One region of the Thiomicrospira sp. S5 genome, then DNA from elsewhere that is predicted to be linked to it. Evidence: predicted binding sites of a transcription regulator. Region 1 holds the regulator's gene; the other holds the start of a gene.
The links. The regulator PhoB, encoded in region 1, activates phosphate uptake and scavenging genes when phosphate is short. The targets are predictions, from matches to a motif close to GNNTGTCATAAAACTGTCANAT.

Region 2: AYJ59_RS01920 (GNAT family N-acyltransferase) is a predicted target of PhoB. The motif match lies at 2,838-2,859, and genes of this name have one in related genera.

The regions. Positions count from the first base shown of each region.
Region 1 is NZ_CP014470.1:2,262,209-2,267,409, reverse strand. It holds gene pstA (phosphate ABC transporter permease PstA) at 1-197, shown strand, start outside; gene pstB (phosphate ABC transporter ATP-binding protein PstB) at 250-1,068, shown strand; gene phoU (phosphate signaling complex protein PhoU) at 1,282-2,016, shown strand; gene phoB (phosphate regulon transcriptional regulator PhoB) at 2,029-2,721, shown strand; gene phoR (phosphate regulon sensor histidine kinase PhoR) at 2,737-4,020, shown strand; gene AYJ59_RS10485 (inorganic phosphate transporter) at 4,154-5,201, opposite strand, start outside.
Region 2 is NZ_CP014470.1:412,973-418,173, reverse strand. It holds gene AYJ59_RS01935 (hypothetical protein) at 1-393, opposite strand, end outside; gene AYJ59_RS01930 (protein adenylyltransferase SelO) at 425-1,870, opposite strand; gene AYJ59_RS01925 (ABC transporter permease) at 2,026-2,835, opposite strand; gene AYJ59_RS01920 (GNAT family N-acyltransferase) at 3,003-4,733, shown strand; gene AYJ59_RS01915 (Hsp20/alpha crystallin family protein) at 4,935-5,201, opposite strand, start outside.

The DNA of each region.
Region 1 (5,201 bases):
TTCACTTGGACCGTAAGTTCATGCACCTTGGTTTCCATATCTACGACGTCGGTTTCCAAAGCCCGAACGTTGAAGCGTCTCAGCCGTTGGTCTATGCCACCTCTTTGTTGTTGGTGTTGATTATCATCGGTTTGAACCTCGGAGCGATCACGATCCGTAATAAGCTGAGAGAGAAGTACAAGGCTCTGGATAATTAATGACCAGGCCTGGTGGATTATTGCAATAGAATTTTAGAATAGGAATGTTGTTATGACTGAACAGAATATGAATATTTCGATTGATCGTGATCATCGTGGTATGCACTTGGACAACGAAAAAATGGCGATTGAGGTCAAGGATTGGAACCTGTTTTACGGTTCCAAACAAGCCTTGCAGAACATCAATATGAAACTGCCGCAAAACCGTGTGACGGCGTTTATCGGGCCGTCGGGTTGCGGGAAGTCCACCTTGTTGCGCTGCTTCAACCGCATGAACGATTTGATTGACATCGTGCGCGTGGAAGGGGAGATGCTTTTGCACGGGGACGACATGTACAGTAAGCACATGGATGTGGCGGCGCTGCGTCGTCGTGTGGGCATGGTGTTCCAAAAGCCGAACCCTTTCCCGAAATCGATTTATGAAAACGTCTGTTACGGTTTGCGTCTGCAAGGCATCAGCGATAAGAACGTGCTGGATGAAACGGTGGAATGGGCCTTGAAAGGCGCCGGACTTTGGGAAGAAGTCAAAGACCGTTTGGACGAGAATGCTTTGGGCATGTCGGGTGGTCAGCAACAGCGTTTGTGTATCGCGCGTGCCATCGCCATCAAGCCGGAAGTTTTGTTGTTGGACGAACCGACATCGGCACTGGATCCGATTTCCACTTTGGCCATCGAAGAATTGATTTTCGAGCTGAAAAAGGACTTCACGATTTTGATCGTCACGCACAACATGCAGCAGGCAGCTCGTGTGTCCGATTACACCGCATTCATGTACATGGGAGACTTGATCGAATACACCGATACCGACTCTCTGTTCACGAATCCGCAAGTCAAACGTACCGAAGATTACATTTCCGGTCGTTACGGTTAAGTTGAGAGCTTTACACGAGATGGGTACACGGCTAAAAATAGCTAAAATCTTCCTGAATGTCGTTGAAAAACTCGTTAATAGCTAGCTATTAACTTCGTTTTCCGCCTGATTCAGAAAAATTTTATCTCATTTTTTCCTCGCGTCCCACTCGTGCAAAGCTCTCAATGTTGAGTATTGAGTTATAGTTATAAGAACAGTCAGGAGAGTCATCACATGGAAAAACAAGAATTCAGCTCACACATTTCGGAAATGCTGAACCGTAATCTGGAAGATTTGTTCAACCACATTCTGGAAATGGGCGGCATGGTCGAGCGCCAGTTTGAAACGGCGTTGGTCGCTTTGGGCAGTGGCGATACCGAAAAAGCGGTGGAAATCATCGCCTTCGACAAAGCAATTAATAAAGCGGAAATGGAAATCGACCGTTTGTGCGCGAAAGTATTGGCGCGCCAACAACCGACGGCTTCCGATTTGCGTTTGATCATTGCCGCGATTCGCATCGCCATCGATCTGGAGCGTATGGGCGACGAAATCGTCAAGATCGCGAAAATGGTCATCGTGTTCGGAAAAGAGCACCAAGTGAAGTGCGCTGAATTGCCGGGCTACGTTGAATTGATGGACATTTCCACGCGCTCCAACGCCATGCTGAAAACTGCGCTGGATTCTTTTGCTCGCGTTTCCACCGAAGGGGCTGGTAAAATCATTCAGGAAGAAGAATTGATCGACGACATTTTCGCCGATGCCATGGCGGATTTGAAAACCTCTCTGAAAGAGATGCCGGATCAAGTAGAATGTCTGATGGAAATGATCATCGCATTGCGCGCTTCCGAGCGTGTATCGGATCATGCCAGAAACATTGTGGAAAGCATCATCTACCTGGTTCAAGGGATGGATATGCGTAACCTAGACAGCGAACGCTTAAACGAGTTCTTGAGCGAGCTGGAATCTTAACGGGAAAGATTTATGACAGAGCAATGCATTTTAGTGGTCGAAGATGAAGCCGCCATTCGCGATATGTTGAATTTCACGTTAACAGCGGCGAATTATAAGGTCATCGAAGCCCCGAATGCAGAGCAAGGCTGGAAACTGTTGTTGGAACACCAGCCGGACTGCGTGTTATTGGATTGGATGTTGCCGGGCGTGTCGGGTGTTTCGCTGGCTCAGCGTATTCGTCAGAACGACCAGACCGCCGGCATTCCGATTATCATGCTGACGGCCCGTGGTGAGGAAAACGACCAGGTGCAGGGTTTTGATGCGGGTGCCGACGATTACGTCGTCAAACCCTTTTCGCCGCGAGCCTTGGTGGCACGGGTCAAGGCCTTGCTGCGACGTCAATCCCCCGAAAAGAATGCGCTGGACGTGGTGCGTTCCGGCGATTTGAAGCTGGATTTATCCAGTTACCGTTTTACAGTCAATGACCAAGAAGTTAAACTTGGGCCAACAGAGTTCAAGTTGATGCATTTCTTCATGACGCATTCCAACCGTGTTTATACCCGTGTCCAGTTGCTGGACCAGGTGTGGGGGGAGAATGTCGTGGTCGAAGAGAGAACCGTCGATGTTCACATTCGGCGTCTCAGAAAACTATTGGAGCCCGTCGGGGCAGCCGATACGATTCAAACCGTAAGAGGTGCTGGCTATCGTTTCTCTGTTGAATAAGAGGAAAACGATTCAGTGTCAAAAGGAATTACGCGGGAACTCACCTGGGTCATCACCAGTGTGTGGCTCGCCCTGTTCATCGCATGGATGACCGATTGGTGGATGGCCACCTTTTTCGGTTATTTGCTGTTCTATATCGCCCGTCAATTGTACAGTATCTATCGCTTCGAACTTTGGATGAAGGGCACGCCTAATGTGTCTTATCCACCTGGCTCCGGTCTGTGGGGCGAGTTAGGGTATCTGGTCTCACGCAAACAGCGTTCGCTGGAAAAGCACGCCGACTTACAGTTTTACAAATCCGAGCAATTCCTGGCCGCGTCCATGACGATTCCGGACGCCATTATCTCGCTGAATGAATCCAATCAAATTGAATGGTTTAACAATTCCGCCAAAAAGCTGTTCAAGCTGAAACACAGTGATACCCATCGTAAAATCGAAAATCTGCTGCGGCACCCGGATTTCATTCAGTACCTCAAGTCGGGGCGTTATGAAAAATCGGTGATTTTATCTTCACTCAACGGGATTCCTCGGGTGTTCAATCTGAAATTATTCCCGTATTTTCAGGAACATAAGCTGCTGATCGTCAAGGACATTCACGAGCTTTACAATCTGGCGCAAATCCGCCGTGATTTCATTGCCAATGCGTCACATGAACTGCGTACGCCGCTGACCGTATTGAACGGTTACATCGAAGTGATGATGGACGGCCAAGAACCGGATTCCATGTGGGTGAAGCCGTTGGAACAGATGCACAACCAATCCGAACGGATGCAGTCCATCATCAACGATTTGCTGACGCTTTCGGCCATGGAATCGGAAACGCTGGTCGGTAAGGAGAAAACCGTTCCGATTGCTCCCATCCTCAAAAAAATGGAACAGGACGCCACTCAGATGAGCCAAGGAAAACACAGTTTTAGGTTTGAGTTGGACGAGAGTCTGGCGTTGAAAGGTTACGAAGAACCGCTGAAGAGTGTGTTGATGAACCTGATTTCCAACGCCATCCGTTATACGCCGGAAGGCGGGCAAATCACCGTGCGCTGGTACGAAGACGCAAAAGGGCCGCACTTTCAGGTGGACGACACCGGCATCGGGATTTCGCAGGAACACATCAGTCGCCTGACCGAACGTTTTTATCGTGTCGATACGGCACGTTCACGCGACACCGGTGGCACCGGTTTGGGGTTGGCCATCGTCAAGCACATCCTGGAACGTCATGATGCCAAGTTGGTGATTAAAAGTCAGTTGGGTAAAGGGTCAAGCTTCCGGTGCGATTTTCCGCGCAGCAAGTCCGTGCATTAACGACGGATGTCATCAGGGTTGCGATGGCTCTGGATAGTAGGGAATGACCAGGCCTGGCGGAAATGAAAATAGCCAGGCCTGGTTAAAATGAATGATGTCTTGACGAATCGGAAGACCGATTACAGCCATTGGGTTATGGCAGCATCATACCGCGGATCGTGAAGTAAATCATCGCCGCCAGAATGCCGGAAACCGGGACGGTGATGACCCACGCGGCGACGATTTTCAAGAAGGCCGAACGTTTGACCAGCTCTTTCTGATACACCTTATTCAAGGATTTACGTTCTTTCTTGGTCAATTCCACTTCCGCTTTATGCTGCTTCAGTTCCGCCAGCATGATTTTCTTCTCCTGAATGCTGGCTTTTCCGAAACGCTCGATGTATTGCTCGATTTCCGCCTGATTGGCGCCTTCGTGGTGGTCACGAATCTGCTGCAGGGTTTTGGCGTAGTTGCGCTTCAGGTATTCACGCAGGAAGCCGACACCGAAAATCCCGCCCACGGCAATGTGAGTGGAACTGACCGGCAAGCCCAGCTGAGACGCGATGATGACGGTAATAGCCGCGGCCATCGCAATCGAGAAGGCGCGCATTTGATCCAGCTCGGTGATTTCGGAACCGACGGTTTTAATCAGTTTCGGCCCGAACAACAGTAGCCCTAAACTGATGCCGATGGCACCAATCAACATGACCCACAATGGAATTTCAGCTTTGGTGGAGACCTGATGGCTCTGCACCGCATCGTTAATGGCAGCCAAAGGCCCGACGGCGTTGGCGACGTCATTGGCACCGTGTGCGAAGCTCAATAGCGCGGCGGCGAAAATCAACGGAATGGTGAAAAGGGCGTTGACACTGGCTTTGCTGCTTTTCAAGCCATTGGCTTGGCGGGCAATCATTGGGCGGACGCTTAAGTACACCATGAAGGCGATGGCGAGACCGACCAGTGACGCGGTTAAAAAGTCCGCGTGCCAGATTTTTTTCAGGCCTTTCAGAATCAAATAGGTCGAGAAAGCCCAGGCCATGACGGAAATCAGAATCGGTACCGTCCTTTTTGCCGCGGCGAGCATGTCGTCCTGATAGGTGATGCTGCGTTTGATCCAGAGAAGGAACATGGCCGCGATCAATCCCCCGATGACCGGGGAGATAATCCAGCTGGCGGCAATGGCGCCCATTTTGTCCCAGTTG
Region 2 (5,201 bases), 920 kb from region 1:
GGGCTCAACTTTCCAATCGGCGATATCCGCTCGTTGAAAGCGGTGAATTTCCAGAGGAAACAGTAACACCATCTTGTCGTTGTCGGCGTCCACAATCAGTTTTCGGCCCAAGCCTAAGTCCACTTCGTTCGCGGGTTGAAACGCTTCGGTTTCCAACAAACGTTGGTAGGTTTGTGCCACTTCGGTTTTCAGCGCCTGGTGTTGTTTAAAGCCATACCGCAATAACAGCAGCCCCGGCAACACCCACAGCCCCCAGATGGGTAAGGTGTGGATAAAACCGTTTGAAAGCTGGCTAATCGCCAACACCAAGCCGGATGCGACAATCAACGCCACCACCCACATCCATAATTTAAAGCGCGCTAAGTGGCGCGGCGTAAATGTTTGATAAGCCATCCTTATATTTCCTGTTTTATTGCCTGTTTTATCAAGAAGAGCAACTGAGTTGCAACCCTTTTTGTTCCGGACTTGGCGGTTTCTGAAATTCCGCCAGGCCTGGGTGTTCTTCGAAAGGTGAATGCAGTGCTTCCACCCACTGTTCTAATGGTTGATAGTCACCGTTTTCGGCGGCTTCGATAATGCCCTGAGCAATGTAATTCCGCAAGACGATGGCCGGATTGGCGGCCAAAATCCGTTGCTGACGTTCCGACTCGGAAACGCCTTCTTGCTGCAAGCGGGCATCGTAACACTGGAACCAATCGACAAAGGCACCGGGTTGGTTCAACAACGCCATCAATTCACCTTCATCCGGTTGGTTCCATTTCGCCAAGCGGCGGAAAAACAAACTGAAATCCACCCGATGCTGATCCATCAACACCAATAAATCACCAATCAGGTTTTTATCGTCCGGCTGTACGGTATGCAATCCGATTTTACGGTTCATCTCGTCAATGTACTGGCGATTATAGGTTTCCACAAAGGCTTCCAAGGCTTCGTTTTGCGCGGCTTCGTCCAGCACTTTATCGAAGGCGTGTGCCAGCAGTTGGCAATTGGTGACGCCGATTTTCGGTTGCTGGTTATAAGCGTAGCGCCCTTCATAATCCGAATGATTGCAGATGTACTCGATTTGAAAATCGTCGAAAAAGGCATAAGGCCCGAAGTCGAAGGTTTCGCCGAGGATGGACATATTGTCGGAATTCATCACCCCGTGATTGAAGCCCACCGCTTGCCATTTCGCCATCAGCACCGCGGTGCGCTCGCACACGGTTTTCAACAAGGCGGCACTGCGCTGCGGTTCTGCCAGCGATTGCAGTTCCGGGTAATGATGTTCCACCACAAAATTGGTCAGGAATTCAAAGGTGGCCGGGCCTTTGGAGGCGGCCCACTGAAAATGCCCGAAACGGATGTGGCTGGGCGTGACACGCATCAGGCTAGCGCGCGTTTCGAAGGTTTCACGCTGCACTTGTTCGTCGCTGGTGGCGATGGATAAGGCCCGCGTTGTGGGCACGCCCAGCCCGTACAAGGCTTCGGACGCCAAGTATTCGCGAATCACCGAACGCAAAACCGCCCGGCCGTCACCTCGACGGGAATAAGGTGTGCGCCCGGCGCCTTTCAGGTGAAAGTCCCAGGCCTGGCCGTTTTTGTCTTCCCAGCGCCCCAGCAACACTCCGCGGCCATCACCCAAATCCGGGTTGTAATAGCCGAACTGGTGGCCGGTGTATTTTTGCGCCAGCGGCTGCAAATCGAACTCGGCCAAGCTGGCATCCTCCAATTGCCCGGCGGTGAGTGCAAGCAATTGTTCGTCACTCAAGTCGCAATCGATTTCCTGCATCAGCGCCCGATTAACCGCGACGAGACGTGCGTTTTGCTGGGGCTCCGGCCAGACGGGTTGGAAAAAGGATTTCGGCAATTCGAGATATGGGTGCTGTAACATGGTTCAACCTGAGGTTTGGGGTGACGGAATCGCGCGAACTTTCTGCAAATATTCGACAAATACTCGGCAAAGACTGAGCGCGCTTTAAGGTTATTATAACGCGCCTTGTCAAATCCGACAGCTTTCAAAGAGCAGGTCTGGGCGTTTTTCTGTTTTCAGCTTTTTACCAACTGTGACAAGTTCAGACGCATCCGCGGATCGAACAGTTTTTTCTGCGCCAGCCACAAGGCAATCAACACACCCGAAGCAGTGGACACCGTAATCAGAAACATAATCATGATTTGGTATTTAACGGCTTCCATCGGGTCGATGCCGGCAAGGATTTGCCCCGTCATCATACCGGGCAAGGATACGATGCCGGCGGCGGCGAGCATATTGATGACCGGAATCATCGCCGTGTGCAGGCTTTGCTTTTTCAGGAACATCAGCGCTTCTTTAGCGGTGTAGCCCAAGGCCAGTTGCGCTTCGATTTGCGCTTTCTGTTTCACGGCGCTTTTGGTCATGGTATCCAACCCAAGGCCGATGGCGGTCATGCTGTTGCCGAGAATCATCCCCAGCAACGGAATGGCGTATTGCGCTTCGTACCAAGGTTGCGGCTGAATCACCAGCGTAAGCGAGAAAATCGTCAACACCAAAGCGGTCATCGACAGCGACAACAGTCCCACCACAAACGAGCCGGAGAGCAACCCCTTGGTTTGAAAACGGTAGGTCTGCCGTTTGAGAATTTCATAACCGGCGAACAGCAGCATCACCACCGACACCAACGCCACCAGCACCCAACTGTCGGCATTGAACACCCAGCTTAACCAAACGCCCATAAACAGCAGTTGCACCACCATGCGTGCGGACGCCACCCAAAGCTGGCGCGTTTGCTCGAAGCCGTTCAATAGCAGCAACAAGCCGAGCAGCAGAATCATCACCGATAAACCGGCCAAATCATAATAACTCAGGGAAATCATTGTCATATTTTTGTTACACAACCGTCATTTGAAACTCACGCATTTGTCACTTCTACGTCAACTGGACAACTCAGAATAATACAGTTAATAGACGAGTAGAACCGCCGCACGTACCAGACGAGTCCTACGTGCCCTCCGAGCTATCCAAGAAGACGAGTTACGAAGAAACCATTATGCTGAATATCGAACAAACCATTCTCGAAAAATACCCCGATTTCAATCAGAAGCCGGGTGGCAAACAGCTGATTAAATTTCTGAAAAAGCTCACCTACGAAAACGAAATCAACCAGTTCATCGAAGAGAACAAACACCTGCGCGGTTTTGCCTTCCTGGACAAAAGCCTGGAACATTATAACTTCACTTATCAGGTCAACAACCGTTCTTTCAACAATGTGCCGGCCGAGGGGCGCGTGGTCATCGTCGCCAATCACCCGATCGGTTCGCTGGACGGTTTGGCACTGTTGAAATTCATCCGCAGCATTCGCCCGGACGTGCGCATCGTCGCCAATGAAATGCTGGCCAATGTCGAACCGTTTCAATCGTTGTTTTTGACGGTGGACAATATGTCCGACAAGGCCAACCATAAAGAACTCTTCAAAACCATGATCAAGGCGTTGGAAAACGAAGAGGCGGTGATTATTTTCCCGGCGGGCGAAGTCTCACGCATCCGCCCGAACGGCGTGCGCGACGGCAAGTGGAAAAACGGTTTCCTCAAACTGGCGAAAAAGACCCAATCGCCGATTTTGCCGATTTACATCGACGCCCGAAACTCCGCTTTGTTTTATGGTTTGTCCACCCTGTACAAACCGCTGGGCACGCTGATGCTGGTCAAGGAAATGTTCAATAAGAACGACCAACAGATTGCCTTTCATGTCGGGCCGATGATTCCGTGGAAATCGGTGGCGAAATGCGACTGGCCGCTGACGAAAATCGCCAAGCTGCTCCGCAAACACGTTTACCGCTTGAACCACCCCGGCAAAGCGATTGCCAAACTGCCGTTCGAAACCGAAAGCACCATCGCCCACCCGGTGAACCGCAAGGCCTTGAAAAAGGATTTAAAAAACGGCGAGCTACTGGGCCAGACGGTGGACGGCAAGAAAATCTTTCTGTTCGATTACGATGCCGATTCGCCGGTGATGCGTGAAATCGGTCGCTTGCGCGAACTGACCTTCCGCACGGTGGAAGAAGGCACCGGCGATGCCTTTGATTTAGACAAATACGATGCCGATTACCGCCACTTGGTGCTGTGGGATGAAGAGGATTTGGAAATTGTCGGCGCCTACCGCATCGGCGAATGCCAGAAAATCATCGAGAAAAACGGTATGGACGGGCTTTACACCAGCACCTTATTCGACTTGAAACCGGACATCGAACCTTATCTGCCCAATGCGCTGGAAATGGGCCGCAGCTTCGTGCAACCACGTTACTGGGGCAAGCGCAGCCTGGACTATCTATGGTACGGCATCGGCGCTTATGTGATGCGTCACCCGGAAACCAAATATTTCTTCGGCCCGGTGAGTTTGTCGGATGCTTACCCATTGCGCGCCAAAGAACTGATTGTCGCCTTCTTCCAAACCCAGATGGGCTCGCATCAGGATTTGGCCGTGGGGAAACGCCCTTTCGTACCGTCGCCGGACATTCTAGAATTGGCGGAAAAAGAATTCAGCGGCGACTACAAAGAGAGTTACAAAAAGCTCAACAGCTTGCTGACCGAGTTCGGCGTCAAGGTGCCGACTTTGTTCAAACAATACGCGGAACTGTGCGAACCCGGCGGTTGCCGCTTTATCGACTTCAGTGTCGACCCGGATTTCAACGACTGCATCGACAGTTTGATTCTGGTGGAAATCGACAAAATCATCCCGAAAAAACGCGAACGTTACCTGACGCCGGTCACATCCGATTAATCCATCATGCGGTCAAAGGCCGCGTGAGCACCGAATAATAAAATATAACCGTTAAAACGTCCTTGTCTTGAACTCACCGGCCGGTGAGTTTTTTTTGCCCATAAAAAAAGGGCCGGGGAAAATCCGCGGCCCTTGTAATGACAGATAAGATCATTCAATGGTTGGTTTGAATTCGATTTTGACTGAAACCTTCGTGGAAGATTATTTCACTTCCACCTTTTTGGTCTCGGCACTGCGTTCCTTTTTCGGCAGCACAACTTCCAGCACGCCGTCTTCCGAACTGGCGGATACATTTTCGGCATCCACATTATCCGGCAGGGCAAAGCTACGCTCGAACTTGCCGTAACTGCTTTCCACGCGGTAATAGTCTTCGTCCTTGACCTCTTCCTTGGTTTTACGTTCACCGGAAATGGTCAGACGATTTTCTTTCACTTCCACATGGATATCGTCTTTTTTCACACCGGGTAA